2 regions of the Streptomyces sp. NPDC058620 genome follow, and region 2 is predicted to be linked to the other one. Evidence: riboswitches for the same ligand, from Rfam matches in the RefSeq annotation. Region 2 holds a riboswitch; the other holds the start of a gene.
What was found. A riboswitch is a leader RNA that binds a small molecule or an ion and turns the genes downstream of it on or off. The one in region 2 is predicted to bind thiamine pyrophosphate.

Region 1: linked by a shared signal. The riboswitch ahead of thiO (glycine oxidase ThiO) and the one ahead of thiC (phosphomethylpyrimidine synthase ThiC) in region 2 are both predicted to bind thiamine pyrophosphate.

The regions. Positions count from the first base shown of each region.
Region 1 is NZ_JBHXQO010000042.1:4,209-8,901, reverse strand. Features, by position in the region: gene ACFWSK_RS28465 (thiazole synthase) at 1-593, opposite strand, end outside; gene thiS (sulfur carrier protein ThiS) at 598-822, opposite strand; gene thiO (glycine oxidase ThiO) at 819-2,009, opposite strand; TPP riboswitch at 2,007-2,119, opposite strand; gene ACFWSK_RS28450 (NAD(P)/FAD-dependent oxidoreductase) at 2,250-3,494, shown strand; gene ACFWSK_RS28445 (Rv2175c family DNA-binding protein) at 3,575-3,940, shown strand; gene thiE (thiamine phosphate synthase) at 4,021-4,671, shown strand.
Region 2 is NZ_JBHXQO010000024.1:65,763-70,455, reverse strand. Features, by position in the region: gene ACFWSK_RS22025 (IclR family transcriptional regulator) at 161-931, shown strand; gene ACFWSK_RS22020 (SsgA family sporulation/cell division regulator) at 1,033-1,470, shown strand; gene ACFWSK_RS22015 (YibE/F family protein) at 1,485-2,816, opposite strand; TPP riboswitch at 2,888-3,021, shown strand; gene thiC (phosphomethylpyrimidine synthase ThiC) at 3,014-4,693, shown strand, end outside.

The sequences.
Region 1 (4,693 bases), on a different contig from region 2:
TCCATCGCGAGCGCCGCGTCCGAAGCGGTCCCGGCGCCGGCGTCCAGGATCACCGGTACCCCGGCCCGCTCGACGATCAGCTGGAAGTTGTGCGGGTTGCGGATGCCGAGGCCGGAACCGATGGGGGAGCCGAGCGGCATGATCGCCGCGCACCCCACGTCCTCCAGCTTCCGGGCCAGCACCGGATCGTCGTTGGTGTACGGAAGGACCGTGAACCCGTCGTCCACGAGGATCTCGGCGGCGTCCAGCAGCTCGATCGGGTCGGGCAGCAGCGTGCGCTCGTCCGCCACGACCTCCAGCTTGACCCAGTCGGTCCCCAGCGCCTCCCTGGCCAGCCGGGCGGTGAGTACGGCCTCGCCTGCGGTGAAGCAGCCCGCCGTGTTCGGCAGGACGCGGATGGAGAGCCGTTCCAGGACGGAGAGGACCGAGCCCTGCACGGTCGGGTCCAGCCGGCGCATCGCCACGGTCGTCAGCTCGGTGCCGGAGGCGAGCAGGGAGCGCTCCAGGACCTCCAGGCTCGGAGCGCCGCCCGTACCCATGATCAGCCGGGAGGAGAAGGGCGTACCGCCCAGGGTGAAGAGATCGTCGGACATCGGGTCAGCCTCCCTGGACCGCGGTGAGGACCTCGACACGGTCTCCGTCGGCGAGCGCGGTGGAGGACCACTGGCTGCGCGGGACCACGGTCTCGTTGACGGCTGCGGCCACGCCGGAGTGCGAGGCGGTGAGCGTCGCCACGAGAGTGTCGAGCGGGGTGTCGAGGGGAACGCTTCGGCGTTCCCCGTTCACGGAGATCAGAACGGGGCCGGACAGATGCTCGGTCATGCGGGCTGCTCCTGAGGCACGGGGGTGGCTGAGGGCGAGGGGGTGAAACGGCTCGGTGTGAAGGCGCGGCCCACGTCCGGCAGCTCGCCGGTGGTCAGCACGTGTGCCATCACCTCGCCGGTGACCGGGGTCAGCAGTACCCCGTTGCGGTGGTGTCCGGTGGCGAGATGGAGGCCGGGCAGGGCCGTCGGGCCCAGCAGCGGGGCGTTGTCGGGGGAGGCCGGGCGCAGGCCCGCCCGGGTCTCGGTGAGCGGCAGCTCGGTGATGCCGGGCACCAGTTCGTGCGCGTCGCGCAGCAGCTCGTAGACCCCGCCTGCCGTGACGGTGGTGTCCCAGCCCAGCTCCTCGCTGGTGGCGCCGACGACCAGCTCGCCGTTCTCCCGGGGCACCAGGTAGAGGTGGCTGCCGCGGACGACGGCGCGCACCGTCCGGCTGAGGAAGGGGGCGTACGCGGGTGGCACGGTCAGCCGCAGGACCTGGCCCTTGACCGGGCGGACCGGCGGCACGACCTCCTCGGGCAGCCCCGCGAGCCGGCCGCTGAGACTTCCCGCGGCGAGGACGACCTGGTCGGCGCGGAGCTCGGTCCCTCCCGCGAGTACGGCTCCGGCGGCGCGGTCGTGCGTGACCGTCAGCCGCTGCGTCCAGGCCCGGTGGAAGACCACCCCGGCGCGTTCGCAGGCGGTCAGCAGCGCAGCGGCCAGCCGCCGGGGGTCGACCTGGTGGTCGCCGTCGACGCGCAGCCCACCGCGTACGCCCGGGGCCAGCATCGGCTCCAGACGGCGGCACTCGCGCCCGGTGAGCCACTCGGACTCCAGCCCCGAACGCTGCTGCAGCGCGTGCAGTTCGCGCAGATGGGCCCGGTCGTCGGAGTCCAGCGCCACGGCCAGGGTGCCGCAGGCGCGGAAGCCGATCTCCTGACCGCTCGCCTCCTCCAGCTCAGCCGCGAACGCGGGATAGCGGGCGGCGGACGCGACGTTGAGGCCGAGCAGGGTCTGCTCGCCGTAGTGGAGTTCGGTGACGGCGGCGAGCATCCCGGCCGCCACTCCGGCGGCCCCGCCGCCCGGCCCGGGGTCGGCCACCGCCGTACGCAGGCCGCGCTGCGCCGCCCGCCAGGCGGTCACCAGCCCGATGATGCCGCCCCCGATGACGAGGACGTCGCATCCGTTTCCGCTCCTTGGAACACGCATGGGCTTCCAGCCCCTCCCTTCGCCGGCATGACCCGGATCAGGTTCGTACGGTCGGAGGCCGCCCAGCCTCCCTCTCAGCCCGGTGCGTCCGGGCTCCCGCGAGTCTTTTACGTTGGCCACCCTAAACCCCGTCACCCGTGGTCAGTAAGACCCACTCAAGGACCTGCTCGGGCCGTCGCGGCCCGGCCGTCGTGAGGGAGCCACCTTCCTGACGAACCGTCAGGTGCTTAAGGTGGACGGGTGAGTGAGCAGACGGAACAGCAGACAGCGGGACGCCTGACCCGGCACGTCGTGGTCGTCGGAGCGGGCATGGCCGGGGTACAGACCGCCGTGGCCCTGCGCGAACAGGGCTTCACCGGCCCCGTCACGCTGATCGGCGCCGAACCGCATCAGCCGTACGACCGGCCGCCGCTCTCCAAGGCGGTCCTGCTCGGCAAGGCCGAGGACTCCGCCTTCGACATCGACTTCGAGGCAGTCGGCATCACCCTGCGCCTCGGGCTCGACGTGACGGGGCTGCGGCCCGGGGCGCACGAACTGGACACCGTGGACGGCCCCGTCCCGTACGACACCCTGGTCGTCGCCACCGGAGCGGAACCGATCGTGCTGCCCGGGTCCGAGGGCGTCCCGGGCGTCCACCTCCTGCGCACCCTCGACGACGCCGCGCGGCTGAAGCCCGTCCTGGAGCGGCAGCACGACATCGTGGTCGTCGGGGCGGGCTGGATCGGCGCGGAGTTCGCCACCGCCGCCCGCGCCGCGGGCTGCGCGGTCACCGTCGTCGAGGCGGCCGAGCGCCCCCTCGCGGGCGCCCTGCCCGCCGAGGTCGCCGCCCCCATGGCCCACTGGTACGCGCAGAGCGGCGCCGAACTCCTCACCGGCGCCCGGGTGGCCCGGATCGAACCCGGCGCCGTCGTCCTGGCGGACGGCCGGGTGATTCAGGCCGGGGCGGTGGTCGTGGGCATCGGCGCCCGGCCCGCCACCGGCTGGCTGGCCGGCTCCGGCATCGCACTCGGCCCGGACGGCTCGGTCACCGCGGACAGCGCGCTGCGCAGCTCACTGCCCGATGTGTACGCCGTCGGGGACTGCGCCTCCTTCCCCTCCGCCCGCTACGGCGAGCGTCTGCTCGTCCACCACTGGGACAACGCGCTCCAGGGCCCGCGGACCGTCGCCGCCGCCATCGTCACCACCGACGGTGACGGGCAGCCGCAGCCGTACGACCCGGTGCCCTACTTCTGGTCCGAGCAGTTCGACCGGTTCGTGCAGTACGCGGGCCACCACGCCGGTGCGGACACCCTGCTGTGGCGCGGCGACCCTGCGGAAGCCGCCTGGTCGGTGTGCTGGCTGCGCGAAGAAGTGCTGGTCGCGGTGCTCGCCGTCGGCCGCCCGCGCGACCTGGCGCAGGGGCGCAAACTCATCGAGTCGGGCGCCCGCGTCGACCCGGAGCGGGCCGCCGACCCCTCCGTGCCCCTGAAGGCGGCGACGCTCTGACCCGCTCCGATGCCACCTCGTGACCCCCTTACGGTCGGCCCGGCTACCGACTGTCGGTCCGGGATGGCACGCTTGTCCCTGTGACCGAGATTGACGCAAAGATCGATGCTCTCGTCCCTGCCTGGCTCTACCTCCCCGACATCGCGGAAATGCTCGATATCGAGGTGACGCGCGTGCGGCAGCTGGTCAGGGATGGCCAGCTCATCGCCGTACGACGCGGCGAGAACCGGGCGCTCCAGGTACCTGCCGCCTTCATCGACGGCGACAAGGTGGTCAAGGGCCTCCCGGGGCTCCTGACGGTCCTGAGGGACGACGGCTACAACGACGGAGAGATGCTGGAGTGGCTCTTCACTCCCGACCCGACCCTGCCCGGTACCCCCGCGCAGGCGTTGAGTGAGAATCGCGGTACGGAGGTGAAGCGCCGCGCCCAGGCGCTCGCCGTCTGACCGAGACAACCGCACACGGAGTGCGGGCCGAGCCCCACGGCCCGGCCCGCACCCCGCCGTACCGACGGGGGAACCTCACCATGTCCACGCCTCGCGCGCAGCTGTCCGACGCCCGGCTCTATCTGTGCACGGACGCACGCAGGCGGCAGGGTGACCTCCCCGCGTTCCTGGACGCCGTCCTCAGCTCCGGTGTGGACATAGTCCAACTGCGCGACAAGGGCATGGAGGCCGCGGAGGAGCTCGACCACCTCGCGGTGTTCGCCGACGCCTGCAAGCGCCACGGCAAGCTCCTCGCGGTGAACGACCGCGCCGATGTCGCCCACGCCATCGGCTCCCACGTACTGCACCTCGGGCAGGGTGACCTGCCGGTGCCCGCCGCCCGCGCCGTCATCGGCCAGGACGTGGTCATCGGCCGTTCCACCCACGCCGAGTCCGAGGTCGACGCCGCGGTCGCCGAGCCCGGCGTGGACTACTTCTGCACCGGCCCCTGCTGGCCCACCCCGACCAAGCCCGGCCGCTACGCGCCCGGCCTCGGGCTCGTCCGGTACGCAGCCTCGCTCGACCAGCCGCGCCCCTGGTTCGCCATCGGCGGGATCGACGCGGGCAATCTGGACGAGGTGCTGGACGCCGGCGCCCGCCGCGTCGTCGTCGTACGGGCGATCACCGAGGCCGACGATCCGGCCGCCGCTGCCGCCCACCTCGCCGAGCGCGTCAGGGCACGTACCGCCTGAGCAGGGCGTAGTCCGGGTCGCC
Region 2 (4,693 bases):
AGTGGCGTATCGCAGCCGCCACCTGGGAAGTAACTGTCCGTCATCGCATTGCCCATTGGTTTGTACGGCAGTCCGGTCTCCGGGCCCAGGTTCGTGGCAGTCCGTGGGGGCGGCCCCCACGGGAGGGCTGACCGCCCGTCACCATGCCTGGGGGTGACCTGTGACCACAGCAGCGAATACCGCTGTACCGACATTGATCGGTTCGGTGCAGCGGGCACTGAGACTGCTGGAGGCCGTGGGCACCCATCGCGACGGGGCGCCCGCGAAGCAACTCGCACGGGAAGCAGGGCTTCCGCTTCCGACCGCGTACCACCTGCTGCGCACCCTGACCCATGAGGGCTACCTGCGCCGGGAGAACGGCGTCTTCCTCTTCGGCGAAGCCGCCGAGCGGCTGATCGACGGTGGTGCCGTACAGAACCGTCGCAACGCCATGACCGACTCGCTCGCGCGCTGGCGCGACGCCATCGGCGTGCCGGTCTACTGCGCCATCTACCGCGAGGGCGAGATCGAACTCATCGCGGTCGCGGACACTCCGGCCCATCCGGCCGTCGATGAATGGGCCGCGTTCCGCGAGACCGGTCACGCGCACGCGATCGGACAGTGCCTATTGAGACAACTCGACGAGGACGCCCGCGGGGACCATCTCGACCGCCATCCCGTGCAGCCTCTGACTCGTCACTCTGTGCGAGATCGCGAGTCGTTTCTTGAACGGTTGCGATCAACGGAACGCATGGAGCCTGTCATTGAACGACAGGAATATGCCTTGGGAACGATCTGCGCGGCCATCCCGATCACGGTGGGCACCACCGTGGCGACGATGGCCATTTCCATACCCCTTGACCAGCAGGACCGGTTGCTCCCCGCAGTCGAACAGCTACGCAACGAGGTCGCGGATCTCTTGCGTTCGCTCGTGCTCTCTATCAGTATCTGAAAAATCACTCCTTGTGATCTGCTATCGCGTGCACCACGATGGCGTCAATAGGGCCACGGGGGATCATTCCTGGCCAGTTTCATCTACCGCGGGGTTGAACGATGCGCGAGTCGGTTCAAGCAGAGGTCATGATGAGCTTCCTCGTTTCCGAGGAGCTTTCCTTCCGTATTCCGGTGGAGCTCCGATACGAGGTTGCTGATCCTTATGCGATCCGAATGACCTTCCACCTGCCGGGCGACGCCCCTGTCACCTGGGCTTTTGGCCGTGAGTTGCTACTCGACGGTCTCAACAGCCCCAGCGGTGACGGGGATGTGCACATCGGGCCTACCGAGCCCGAAGGGCTTTCCGATGTACACATCCGGCTCCAGGTGGGAGAGGACCGTGCGCTCTTCCGGGCCGGCACGGCGCCTCTTGTGGCGTTCCTCGACCGGACGGACAAACTGGTCCCGCTGGGTCAGGAGCACACGCTGAGTGACTTCGAGGGCAACCTCGAAGAGGCGCTGGGCCGGATTCTCGCCGAGGAACAGAACGCCGGCTGAGGGGGCGCCCGTCGCTACGCCTTGCGACGACGGCCCCTCCCTGTCCGTGCGGGTGCAGGAGCTCCGCCTTCCGCGCCGAGCCCTGTGCGGTCCGCGGAGACCACCAGCGCCGCGAGTGCCGTGGTCACCGGCACCGAGGCGACCAGTCCGATCGAACCGATGAGTGTCCGGAAGATCTCCACCGCCACCAGTTCGCTGTTGGCCACCGTCCCCATGCTGCTCTGGGCGATCGAGAAGAGCAGCAGCAGGGGCAGCGCGGCCCCCGCGTAGGCGAGCACGAGGGTGTTGACGACCGAGGCGATGTGATCGCGGCCGATCCTGATCCCCGCCTTGTAGAGCTTCCGTGCCCCCATCGTCGGGTCCGCCTGGTGCAGTTCCCAGACCGCCGACGTCTGGGTGACGGTCACGTCGTCGAGTACGCCGAGCGAACCGATGATGACGCCGGCCAGCAGCAGACCGCTCATATCGATGTCCGGAAACAGGCCGTGGATGAGGCCGGTGTTGTCGTCGGTGTTGCCGGTGAGACTCGCCCAGCCGATGAAGAGCGAGCCGAGCAGGCCGATCAGCAGCAGCGAGATGAGTGTGCCGATGACGGCCACGGACGTACGGGCCGTCAGGCCGTGGCACATGTAGAGCGCCGCCAGCATGATGGCGCTCGCCCCGATCACCGCCACGACCAGGGGATTCGAGCCCTGAAGGATGGCAGGCAGGATGAACAGGGTGAGCACGGCGAACGACACGGCGAGCGCGATCAGCGCCATCACGCCGCGCAGCCTGCCCACCGCGACCACGACCAGCGCGAAGATCGCGGCCAGCAGCGCCATCGGGAACTTCCGGTTCACATCGGTCACCGAGTACTGGAGGTCACGGGGCGCGTCGGGCGCGTACGCCACGACCACGCCCTGACCCTCGTGCAGCTGCCTCGGGGCGTCCGGCTGGACGATCTCGGCGAAGGTCCGGCCCTTGTCCTTGCCGCTCGTCACCTCGATCGTGGCCTTCTTGCAGTCCCCCGTCTGCGCGTTGACCGCCTCGCGTCCCGAGGGTGTCGAGGTGTCACCGGTCGCCGGCACCTGCGCGGCGTTGACGTCCGCGCAGTCCACCGTGTCGACCCGGACCACCTTGCCGGACTGGGTCTGCCGGTCGAAACCGACACCTGTGCGTTCGTGGGCGGGGGCGCCACCGGGCCAGAACGCCACGAGGCCGACAAGGACCGCGGTGGCGAACGGAATCAGCACGGCCGCGATGACCTTGCGCAGATGCTTGGAGACGGGGGCGGCAGGGCCGTGGCTGTGCGAATGGCTGTGCGGGGGGCCCTGCGGTTCGGGATCGCTTTGGGAGGAGGTCACCGGGCGATCATCGCAAGAACGGGAGGGGCCCTCTATTCAGCACGCCATGAAGGACGCTAGCGTGGTGGCACCTTTGCACACGCGGGAGCTCGGAGCACCGGGCTGAGAGGGCGCTGACCTCCGTACACCGGTACGGAACAGGCTGCGCCGACCGCCGAACCTGTTACCGGGTAATGCCGGCGTAGGGAGTAGGTCTCATGACCACAGCGGACGCACGCACGCCTGCCTCGGAGCAGAACGCGCAGAACGCGCAGGAAGCACCGAATAACGAGGCCGGAAAGTCCATCGGCTGGCACAAGGGATACGTCCAGGGCTCGCGCCCGGACCTCCGGGTGCCGGTTCGTCAGGTGCACCTCACCAACGGCAAGGACGTGACGCTGTACGACACGTCGGGGCCGTACACCGATCCCACCATCGACACCGACGTCCGGCGCGGCCTCGTGCCGCTGCGGGAGAACTGGATCATCGCCCGCGGAGACACCGAGGAGTACGCCGGACGTCCCGGCCGCCCCGAGGACGACGGCCTGAAGCACACATCGCCCCGCGGCGGACTGCGCAACCTCGACGCGGTCTTCCCCGGCCGGCCGCGGCAGCCGCGCCGCAGCCGCGACGGACGGCCCGTCACCCAGCTCGCGTACGCCCGGCGCGGCGACATCACCCCGGAGATGGAGTACGTCGCGATCCGGGAGAACGTCGAGCCCGAGGTCGTACGCGAGGAGATCGCCGCGGGCCGGGCCGTCATGCCGGTCAACGTCAATCACCCGGAGATCGAGCCGATGATCATCGGCAAGCGGTTCCTGGTGAAGGTCAACGCGAACATCGGCAACTCCGCGGTCACCTCCTCCATCGAGGAGGAGGTGGACAAGATGACCTGGGCGACCAAGTGGGGCGCCGACACGGTCATGGACCTGTCCACCGGCCGCAATATCCACACCACCCGTGAATGGGTGCTGCGCAACTCCCCCGTACCGATCGGCACCGTGCCGCTCTACCAGGCCCTCGAAAAGGTCGACGGCAGGGCCGAGGAGCTGACGTGGGAGATCTACAAGGACACCGTCATCGAGCAGGCCGAGCAGGGCGTCGACTACATGACGGTGCATGCCGGCGTGCGCCTGCCCTACGTGCCGATGACCGCGCGCCGTAAGACCGGCATCGTCTCGCGCGGCGGCTCGATCATGGCGGCCTGGTGCCTCGCGCACCACAAGGAGTCGTTCCTGTACGAGAACTTCGAGGAGCTCTGCGAGATCCTCGCGACGTACGACGTGACGTACTCGCTGGGCGACGGACTGCGCCCCGGTTCGATCGCCGACGCCAACGACGAGGCGCAGTTCGCCGAACTGCGCACGCTGGGCGAGCTGAACACGGTCGCCAAACGATTCGGCGTCCAGACGATGATCGAGGGCCCGGGCCACGTCCCGATGCACAAGATCAAGGAGAACATCGACCTCCAGCAGGAGATCTGCGAGGAGGCGCCGTTCTACACGCTCGGCCCGCTGACCACGGACGTCGCCCCGGCGTACGACCACATCACCTCGGGGATCGGCGCCGCCATGATCGCCTGGTGGGGTACGGCGATGCTCTGCTACGTCACGCCCAAGGAGCACCTGGGCCTGCCCAACCGGGACGACGTGAAGACCGGGGTCATCACGTACAAGATCGCGGCCCATGCGGCGGACCTCGCCAAGGGGCACCCGGGGGCGCAGGACTGGGACGACGCGTTGTCGGACGCGCGGTTCGAGTTCCGCTGGGAGGACCAGTTCAACCTGGCGCTCGACCCGGTCACGGCACGGGAGTTCCACGACGAGACGCTGCCGGCCGAGCCGGCGAAGACGGCCCACTTCTGCTCGATGTGCGGCCCGAAGTTCTGCTCCATGAAG